Regions from separate parts of the Streptomyces sp. NPDC026522 genome, predicted to be linked through region 1. Evidence: riboswitches for the same ligand, from Rfam matches in the RefSeq annotation. Region 1 holds a riboswitch; each other region holds the start of a gene.
The links. Region 1 has a riboswitch for cyclic di-AMP ahead of ACZ4M3_RS24220 (M23 family metallopeptidase). Riboswitches for the same ligand answer to the same signal wherever they lie in the genome.

Region 1 (3,263 bases):
TGCTCGTGTACGAGCCGCTCACTGCGGAGTCCGACGAGACCGACGAGACCGAGAACGAAGGGGCGGAGCAGTGAGCGACACCGCAGCCGTCACGATGACCCTCCACCCGCAGCCGCAGGCCGGCGAGGCCAAGCCGTGGGCCTTCCCGGCCCCCGAGCGCGGGGCGCTGCCCAACGGCCTGACCCTGCTGCGCTGCCACCGCCCGGGCCAGCAGGTCATTGCCGTGGAGATCAACCTCGCCGCCCCGCTGGACGCGGAGCCCGAGGGCCTGGACGGCGTGGCCACCATCATGGCCCGAGCCCTGTCGGAGGGCACCGACAAGCACTCCGCCGAGGAGTTCGCCGCCGAGCTGGAGCGCTGCGGCGCCACGCTCGACGCGCACGCCGACCACCCGGGCATCCGGGTCTCCCTGGAGGTCCCGGCCTCCCGTCTGGCGAAGGCCCTCGGGCTGGTCGCCGAGGCGCTGCGCGCCCCCGCCTTCGCGGACGGCGAGGTCGACCGCCTGGTGCGCAACCGGCTCGACGAGATCCCGCACGAGCTGGCCAACCCGCAGCGCCGGGCCGCGAAGGAGCTCTCCAAGGAGCTCTTCCCGGGGACCCTGCGGATGTCCCGGCCCCGCCAGGGCACCGAGGAGACGGTGGCCCGGATCGACTCCGCGGCCGTACGCGCCTTCTACGAGGCCCACGTGCGCCCCTCCACCGCCACCGCGGTGGTCGTCGGCGACCTGACCGGCATCGACCTCGACGCGGTCCTCGCGGACTCCCTGGGCAGTTGGAGCGGCGGCACCGCCGAGCCGCTGCCCGTGCCCCCGGTGACCGCCGACGACACCGGCCGCGTGATCATCGTGGACCGGCCGGGCGCGGTCCAGACGCAGCTGCTGATCGGCCGTATCGGCCCGGACCGGCACGACCGCGTGTGGGCGGCCCAGGTGCTCGGCACGTACTGCCTGGGCGGCACCCTCACCTCGCGCCTGGACAAGGTGCTGCGCGAGGAGAAGGGGTACACCTACGGGGTCCGCGCGTTCGGCCAGGTGCTGCGCTCGACCGCCGACGGCAGGGGCGCCTCGATGCTCGCCATCAGCGGCTCGGTGGACACCCCCAACACCGGCCCGGCGCTGGGCGACCTGTGGACGGTACTGCGCACCCTCGCGGAGGGCGGTCTGACCGACGCCGAACGGGACGTCGCGGTGCAGAACTTGGTGGGTGTGGCCCCGCTGAAGTTCGAGACCGCGGCCTCGGTCGCGGGCACCCTCGCAGACCAGGTCGAGCAGCAGCTCCCGGACGACTACCAGGCGAAGTTGTACGCGCAGCTCGCCGCGACCGGCACGGTGGAGGCGACTTCGGCGGTCGTCGCGGCGTTCCCGGTGGACCGGCTGGTCACGGTCCTGGTGGGTGACGCGGCGCAGATCGAGGAGCCCGTGCGGGCCCTCGGGATCGGTGCGGTCACCGTCGTCACCAACTGACGGGACATTCCACCTGATTGGTGCAGGGGACTCCGGTGGCTTGTCCGCCGGAGTCCCTTTTTGCCTGTTTGGTGGTGTGGTTGTTCGTATGTGGTGTGGCGTAGGTAACAAAAGCGCGCCTCTGTTTGGAGATTGACGGAAGATCCGCCTAGCGTCGGCCGTGCTGTCCGTCAGTTGTGCGCGCCGCACCCGCGGCACCGGACAGCGATCGCCGAGTCCCCGTCAGGCGCGAGCCTGGGGAGCCGGGGACCCACAAGTGTCCCTGGGGTGAATCGGACCACCTCGCAAGAGGGGCCCGTAGGAGACCTTCCTGCTCCGAACCCGTCAGCTAACCCGGTAGGCGAGAGGGAAGGAAAGGATCAAACCCTTCATGGCGTTTGGCAGTCGTGCCGCCGGTAAGCACCGTGGTTCAAGCCGTATGAGCCGCAAGACCGCCGGTTACGCCGGCATAGCCGCCCTCGCCACCACCGGCGTCGTCGGCACCCTGGCCGGTCCCGCGTTCGCCGCGGACAGGGCCGCGGCCCCCTCGATGGAGGACACCGGCCTCAGCGCCGTGGTCGTCGCCGACCAGCTCCAGAACGAGATCGAGACCCAGGCCGAGTCCCAGCACCGCGCCGCCGAGGTCGCCGCCGCCAAGGCACAGGCCGAGGCCGAGGCCAAGACGCGCGCCGCCGAGGCCAAGCGCCTCGCCGAGGCCAAGGCCAAGGCCGAGCGCGACGCCGCCGAGCGCGCGGCCCGCGAGGAGGAGCGCAAGCGCCTCAACACCTTCGTCGCCCCGATCGACGGCTCGTACGTCAGCACGCAGTACAAGGCGGGCGGCAGCATGTGGTCCTCCGGCAGCCACACGGGCATCGACTTCCACGCCGCCGAGGGCACCACCGTCCACGCCGTGGGCGCGGGCACCGTCGTCGAGGCGGGCTGGGGCGGCGCGTACGGCAACAACGTCGTCATCCGGCACAACGACGGCACCTACACCCAGTACGCGCACATGATTTCGCTGAACGTCTCCGCCGGCCAGCAGGTCACCGCCGGTCAGCAGATCGGCATCTCGGGCTCCACGGGCAACGCCAGCGGCCCGCACCTGCACTTCGAGGCCCGCACCGGCGCCACGTACGGTACGGACATCGACCCGGTGGCGTACCTGCGCTCGCACGGCGTCAACGTCTGACCGCACGCAGCGCACCGCTTCCGTCGAAGGCCCCGGCTCACCGAGCCGGGGCCTTCCACGTATCCTGCCGCGCCCTTCGGCCCACCGGGCAAATGTTTCGTATTTCCAGCCGTCCTCGGAAATATCCGTGTGCTGCAATAGAGTCGCAGTACGGCCGTGGCGGCAACGCCGGCCGTCGGCAGTCGGAATGAGAGCGGAGTCAGGTCTTGCGTATTCCTGCGCACGCGGTATGCACAGCAATTCGTGACGACATCGTCTCCGGGGTCTTCGAGCCGGGCGGCAGGCTGACCGAAGAGGTCCTCGCCCGCCGGTACGGAGTCTCGCGCGTCCCCGTCCGCGAGGCGCTGCGCACCCTGGAGGCGGAAGGGTTCGTCACCACCCGCCGGCACGCGGGGGCCTGTGTCGCCGAGCCCACCGACCAGGAGGCGGCGGACCTGCTGGAGCTGCGGGCGCTCCTGGAGCCGCTCGCCGCGGCCCGGGCCGCCCGCCGGCGCACCGAGGGCCACCTCAAGGTGCTGCGAGGTCTGGTCAGACTGGGCCAGGAACGGGCCAGGAGCGGCCGCGGAGAGGATCTGCGCGCCCTGGGCGGGTGGTTCCACGAGACGCTCGCGCAGGCCTCCGCCAGCCCCGGGC
Region 2 (3,263 bases), on a different contig from region 1:
GACATGCGTTCGAAGGGGGCTAGGTTCTGCCGTTACCCCGCCGTTATGCGAAAGGTGCACTACATGCGTTCCGGGAACGGCCGCCACAGACGCCCCCGCCAGGTACCCGCCATCGTCGTCACCGCCGGAGTCACGGGCTCCGCGCTGGCCCTGCCGCTGCTGGCGGCCACCAACGCCTCGGCTGCCGACACCTCCACGTGGGACAGCGTCGCCGAGTGCGAGAGCGGCGGCACCTGGAGCGCCAACTTCGGCAGCGGTGCCTACGGCGGACTCCAGTTCACCCAGGAGCAGTGGAACAACGCGGGCGGTCTCGAATTCGCGGCGCGCCCCGACCTCGCGAGCCGGTCCCAGCAGATAGCCGTCGGCGAGCGGGTGCTGGCCTCGCAGGGCCCCCAGGCGTGGCCGCTGTGCGCCGCCTCCTCCGGGCTGGTCAAGGACGGCCCCGCCGCCGACGTGGACCCGGGCGCACCGGGCACCCCCCGGCAGGTCGCCCCCAGCCCGTCCCGCCCCGACAACGCGGTCCCGGACACCGGCTCCGGTGACCCCGCCACCGACTTCGGCGCACCCACCCCGGCCGCCCCGGCCCCCGGCGCCCCGAGCCCGTCCGCCACGGCGCCGTTCGCGCTGCCCGTCGCGCCGCTCGCGCCCAACAGCGGACTGCCCGTCATGCCCGAGCCGGACCTGCCGACGACGCCCGGCCCGACGCAGCCCACCGGCCCGACGCAGCCCACCGGCCCGGCCACCACCGGCCCGGCCACCCCGACGACCCCGGGCAGCCCGACGGCTCCGGCCACGCCCGCCCCGTCCGGGACGCCCGCCACGCCGACCGTCCCGGCCGCCGGGACCCCCTCCGCCACGCCGAACGCCCCCGCGGCCGACTCCGCGACCGGCTCCACCGCCGAGGGCGGCGGCAAGCACCGCGGCCCGGCGGCGGTCGAGACGCCCGCGGCGCCTGACGCCGCGTCGGACCCCACGTACACGGTGAAGGCGGGCGACAGCCTGACCGCCATCGCCGACGCCCAGGGCCTCAAGGGGGGCTGGAACGCGCTCTACCAGGCCAACGAGCAGGTCATCGGCAACGACGCCGACCTCATCAAGCCCGGGCAGAATCTGGATCTAACCAAGAAATAACGGGCACTTCGGGCGGCCGTAAAGAGCTGAATGCCCGTTATCCGCAAGTGAGACATGCGTCTCTTCCGGTCAACTGGCGTGTCTCGTACCGAAGCTCCCGCAAACCCCGCCCTCACCTGCGAAAACGCCCCTAAGCGGAACGCAAGCAGGCCGATTTCTCCCCGATGTCCCTCGTTGAACATCGGGGAGAGACCTGTCTACCTTCTGAATCGCTCGCCACCGCGGGCCCCTTCGACCGCATCGCCGAATCCTGCCGGCGGACGGAGGGAACAGTCGTCGCGTAAAGCGCCGAAGGCAGGAGCGGGGGAACCAAGGTAGGCGCCGGGACCGGCCGTTGAGAGACGGCCACGGAACCGGCTAGGGGTTAAGCCGCGCGCTGGTCGCGCGGCCGGGCAACTCACTCGCCCGAACCCGACAGCTCACCTCGCAGGCGTCGGTGAGGAGAAACTCCATGCTGCTTTCCGGCAAGGGCAAGCACCGCCGCGCCACGGCCATTGAGCGGACCACCCGTATCGTCACGCTCGCCGGCGTCGCCGGTGTCGCCGTCGCCGCGCCGCTCATGGCAGCCGGCTCCGCGAGCGCTGCCACCGGCTCCGAGTGGGACCGCGTCGCGGCCTGCGAGTCCGGCGGCAACTGGGCCATCAACACCGGCAACGGTTACTACGGCGGCCTGCAGTTCTCGTCCTCCACCTGGGCCGCCTACGGCGGCAAGGCGTACGCCGCGCAGGCCAACCAGGCCTCCAGGGCCCAGCAGATAGCCATCGCCGAGAAGGTCCTCAAGGGCCAGGGCAAGGGCGCGTGGCCGTCCTGTGGCGTGGGCCTGTCGAACTCCTCGTACAGCGGCGGCGGCGCGGCCGAGGCTCCCAAGCCGCAGCCGAAGACCGAGACCAAGGCCGCCCCGGCGCCGAAGAAGGAGACCAAGCGGCCCGAGGCCCCGGTCACCCGCTCCGAGCGCGCCGAGGCCCCCACCACCAAGGCCGCCCCGAAGACCGAGACCCCGAAGACGGGCAACGGCTCGTACGAGGTCAAGGAGGGCGACACCCTGGGCACCATCGCCGAGGTGAACGGCGTCAAGGGCGGCTGGGAGAAGCTCTTCGAGCTGAACAAGGACATCGTCCCCGACGCCGACCTGATCTTCCCGGGTCAGAAGCTGAAGCTCAGCTGAACCATCGGGTAACACCGACTCCGGCCACCGCCCGGCGCGTACCCCCACGCGCCGGGCGGTGGCGCGTCCGCGGCCGGACCACGGCCGATCGGCGGACCCTTTGTCCGGGAAAGCGGGTGTCCGGCCGGTTTTTCGTCCCAGGACCCGGGCGGTCGGCGGGTCCAGTGCCCGGAGCCGGTTAGGCTCTAGTCGGCAGGGCCGTCCCACGGCCGCCTGCCACCGCACACCCAGCGTCACATCCCAGAAGGAGATGCTCGTGCCGTCCATCGACGTCGTCGTAGCCCGGGAAATCCTGGACTCCCGAGGCAACCCCACGGTCGAGGTCGAGGTGGGCCTCGACGATGGCAGCACCGGCCGTGCTGCAGTCCCGTCCGGCGCCTCCACCGGCGCATTCGAGGCCATCGAGCTCCGTGACGGTGACCCCAACCGTTACATGGGCAAGGGTGTCGAGAAGGCCGTCCTCGCCGTCATCGAGCAGATCGGCCCGGAGCTCGTCGGCTACGACGCCACCGAGCAGCGGCTGATCGACCAGGCCATGTTCGACCTGGACGCCACCGACAACAAGGCCTCCCTCGGCGCCAACGCCATCCTCGGCGTCTCCCTGGCCGTCGCGCACGCCGCGTCCGAAGCCTCGGACCTGCCGCTCTTCCGCTACCTCGGCGGCCCGAACGCGCACCTGCTGCCCGTCCCGATGATGAACATCCTCAACGGTGGGTCGCACGCCGACTCCAACGTCGACATCCAGGAGTTCATGATCGCCCCGATCGGTGCGGAGTCCTTCTCCGAGGCGCTGCGCTGGGGCGCGGAGGTCTACCACACCCTCAAGAAGGTCCTCCACACCAAGGGCCTGTCCACCGGCCTGGGCGACGAGGGCGGCTTCGCCCCGAACCTGGAGTCCAACCGCGCCGCGCTCGACCTCATCCTCGAGGCCATCAAGCAGGCCGGCTACACCCCGGGCAAGGACATC
Region 3 (3,263 bases), on a different contig from region 1:
CCAGCTTCGGCTCCAACGCCCAGGCGATGGCGGCCGGACTGGCGGTGCTCACCGTCATGGAGGACGAGGGGATCGTCGCCCACGCCCGGGCGACGGGCGACCTGCTGCGCGGGCGGCTCGCGGCCCTGGTGGACGAGTACGAGCTGCTCCACGAGGTGCGCGGGCGGGGCCTGATGATCGGCATCGAGTTCGGCCGGCCGGCCTCGCTCGGGCTGCGCAGCCGCTGGACGATGCTCCAGGCGGCCCGCAAGGGCCTCTTCGCGCAGATGGTCGTGGTGCCGCTACTGCAGAAGCACCGGATCCTCACCCAGGTCTCCGGCGACCACCTGGAGGTCATCAAGCTGATCCCGCCGCTGATCGTGGACGAGGCGGACGTGAACCGGTTCGTCGGCGCCTTCCGCGAGGTCATGGACGAGGCGCACGGCGGTGGCGCCCTGATGTGGGACTTCGGCAGGACGCTGGTGAAGCAGGCCGTCGGCAACCGCTGACGGCCTGCCGCAGGGACGGCCAGTCGCAGGGACGGCCAGTCGCGGGGTCGGTCAGTCGAGGAGCCGGTCCCTCAGCCGGCCGAGGGTCGCGGGCGTGAGTCCGAGTCCCTCGGCCAGGTAGGGCTCCACTCCGCCCCACGTACCCTCGATGGTCTCGAAGGCCGTGGTCAGGAACTCGGCGCGGGCGTCGAAGAGCGGAGCCAGCAGCTCCATCACCTCGGGGGAGCGGGCTTCGGGCGAGTCGTCGCCGCGCCGCACCCGGTAGCGGTTGTGCGGGGCGTTCGACTCCAGATAGTCCGCCACGATCGCCTCGCGCTCGACCCCGAGGGCGAGCAGCGTGACGGCGATCGAGAGCCCGGCCCGGTCCTTGCCGGCGGCGCAGTGCATCAGGGCCGGGACGCTGTCCTCGGCGAGGGCGTGCACGACCCGGCTGTGCTCGGCCGTCCGGTCCCTGATGATCGCCCGGTACGAGTTCCGCATCCGGGCGGCGGCCCTGCCCTCGCCCAGGAGCCCCCGGAGCTGCCCCAGATCGCCGTCCCGGACCATGGTCCAGAACTCCCGGCCGTCCGCCGGATCCGTCAGCGGGATGTTCACGTTCCGGACGCCGGGGAGATCGACGTCCGGCCCTTCCAGTGCGTGGTCGGCGCCGTTGCGGAAGTCGAAAACGGTGTGGAGGCCGAGCGAGGCCAGGAATGCCACATCGTTTTCGGTGGCATGTGCGAGATGTCCGCTTCGGAATAGAAGTCCCGACCTGACCCTTCGTCCGTCGGTCGTCGGCAGTCCGCCCACGTCACGGAAATTGCGCACTCCGGACAGTTCGGGCCCCGTGGGCGGGTTTGCGGCTATCTGCTGGGTCACGGGACGGGTCCTCCGCATCGTCGTGGGCCGTCGCGGCCGGGGTGGCGGGCGCGCGGCCGGGGGGCCGTTGCCGACTGTCCGAATTGAGCCGGTTGGGAACAACTTGCCATATCCGGGGGCGAGATCGCGGCGGATCCCGTGAGCCAGATCATACGGTGACCGTGCGTGCCTGATCGCGGAACCCGAATTCCCTTGTGGCCGCGGTCGTTGCCGTACCGGAATGGACGGAGGGTGACGGAAATTCAGCCTGCTTTTCCCACCTGCTATTCCGTCAGGAAATTCATGGCTTGTTGTGCCCGGCCCCGCTCGATTACCTTCGCGATCGATCCGGGTGGACCGCCGAATCCTGCCGCCGCCCGGGAACCGCACCCGACTATTCACGCGCGCGGCAGGAGCGGGGGAACCAGGTAAGCCGCTGTTCCGGACCTTCCCGCCGGAACGGCTCGGGGTGAAGCCGTACGCCGTCGCTGCGCGTACGGCCGGACATCTCCAGTCCGAACCCGACAGCTCACCTCGCAGGCGACGGAGAGGAATTCGTCATGCCCGCACACGGCAAGCACCGCCGCCCGAAGTCCCGTGCCGTACCCCGCGGACTGGCCGCCGCCGGTACCGGCGGTGCGGCCCTCGCCCTGCCGCTGCTGGGCGCAGCCGGTGCCCATGCGGCCCCGGCCACTGCCCTGGCGGCCGCCCCCGCCGCGCTGCCCGTCCAGGCCCCGCGGCTCCCGGTGTCCGCGCAGGCCGCGCCCGCCGTCGCCCCGGCCGTCGCCCCCACCGTCTACACCGTCGTCCCCGGCGACTGCCTGTCGCAGATCGCCGCCGACCGCCACCTGTCCGGCGGCTGGGAGCGGCTGTACGCCGACAACCGCGAGGCCGTCGGCGCGGACCCCGCCCTGATCCACCCGGGGCTCAAGCTGACGCTCGGCGGGCACGGGGAGCGGTCCTCCGCCAAGCCGGCCTCCCGAACCTCCGGCCCGGCGTCGGCTCCGTCCTCCTCCGACCGGTCCTCCGGCACGGCTCAGGCGCCTGCCGAGACCGGCTCCGGCAGCGCCGCCGCCGCCGAGCAGCCCGCCGCGCCCGCCGCCCCCGCCGCGCAGGGTGCCGGATCCGCCACCGGCGCCGTCACCGCGGCCGGATTCGTCGCCCCGGTCAGCGGCGGGATCTCCACCCCGTACAAGCTCGCGGGCAGCATGTGGTCTTCCGGTTACCACACCGGCGTCGACTTCATCGCGAGCACCGGCACCACCGTCAAGGCGGTCGGCGCGGGCACCGTGGTCACGGCGGGGTGGGGCGGTGCGTACGGCAACGAGGTCGTGATCCGGCACGCCGACGGCAAGTACTCCCAGTACGGCCACCTCTCGCAGCTGAACGTCTCGGTCGGCCAGAGCGTCACCGCCGGGCAGCGCATCGGGCTCTCCGGCGCCACCGGCAATGTGACCGGCCCTCACCTCCACTTCGAGATCCGCACGGGCCCGTCGTACGGCTCGGACATCGACCCGCTCGCGTACCTGCGCTCGAAGGGCGTCAGCATCTGACGCCGGACGGGCGTGAGCAGGTAACCGCGTGAGGCCGGGACCCCGAGGGGGTTCCGGCCTCACGCGATTCTTATTCCGCATGTGCATGGTGGCGTAGATCACGGTCCGTCAAACCCTGCTTACGTTGGCGTAGGTCGCCCGCGGGGGTGAAGGATGTGGTGCTGTGGCAGCGACGAAGACGACACTCAAGACCATCGGTTCGTACGCGGCGATCGGGGACAGCTTCACCGAGGGCGTAGGGGACCCGGGACCCGGGGATTCGTACCTCGGCTGGGCGGACCGGCTGGCCGTGCTCCTGGCCGACCAGCGGGAAGAACACGATTTCCGGTACGCGAACCTGGCCGTCCGGGGGAAGGTCCTCGACCAGATCGTGGCCGAGCAGGTG

Region 2: it holds a riboswitch for cyclic di-AMP, as region 1 does, so the genes downstream of both, ACZ4M3_RS25730 (transglycosylase family protein) here and ACZ4M3_RS24220 (M23 family metallopeptidase) in region 1, are expected to answer to the same signal.
Region 3: it holds a riboswitch for cyclic di-AMP, as region 1 does, so the genes downstream of both, ACZ4M3_RS01375 (LysM peptidoglycan-binding domain-containing M23 family metallopeptidase) here and ACZ4M3_RS24220 (M23 family metallopeptidase) in region 1, are expected to answer to the same signal.

Annotation. Positions count from the first base shown of each region.
Region 1 covers NZ_JBVHQF010000009.1:284,809-288,071, reverse strand. Annotated here, with positions in the region: gene ACZ4M3_RS24230 (M16 family metallopeptidase) at 1-74, shown strand, start outside; gene ACZ4M3_RS24225 (M16 family metallopeptidase) at 95-1,462, shown strand; cyclic di-AMP (ydaO/yuaA leader) riboswitch at 1,662-1,820, shown strand; gene ACZ4M3_RS24220 (M23 family metallopeptidase) at 1,833-2,630, shown strand; gene ACZ4M3_RS24215 (GntR family transcriptional regulator) at 2,837-3,263, shown strand, end outside.
Region 2 covers NZ_JBVHQF010000010.1:223,592-226,854, forward strand. Annotated here, with positions in the region: gene ACZ4M3_RS25725 (transglycosylase family protein) at 64-1,131, shown strand; cyclic di-AMP (ydaO/yuaA leader) riboswitch at 1,408-1,579, shown strand; gene ACZ4M3_RS25730 (transglycosylase family protein) at 1,583-2,296, shown strand; gene eno (phosphopyruvate hydratase) at 2,547-3,263, shown strand, end outside.
Region 3 covers NZ_JBVHQF010000001.1:314,021-317,283, forward strand. Annotated here, with positions in the region: gene ACZ4M3_RS01365 (aspartate aminotransferase family protein) at 1-488, shown strand, start outside; gene ACZ4M3_RS01370 (tyrosine-protein phosphatase) at 540-1,346, opposite strand; cyclic di-AMP (ydaO/yuaA leader) riboswitch at 1,707-1,881, shown strand; gene ACZ4M3_RS01375 (LysM peptidoglycan-binding domain-containing M23 family metallopeptidase) at 1,886-2,878, shown strand; gene ACZ4M3_RS01380 (SGNH/GDSL hydrolase family protein) at 3,042-3,263, shown strand, end outside.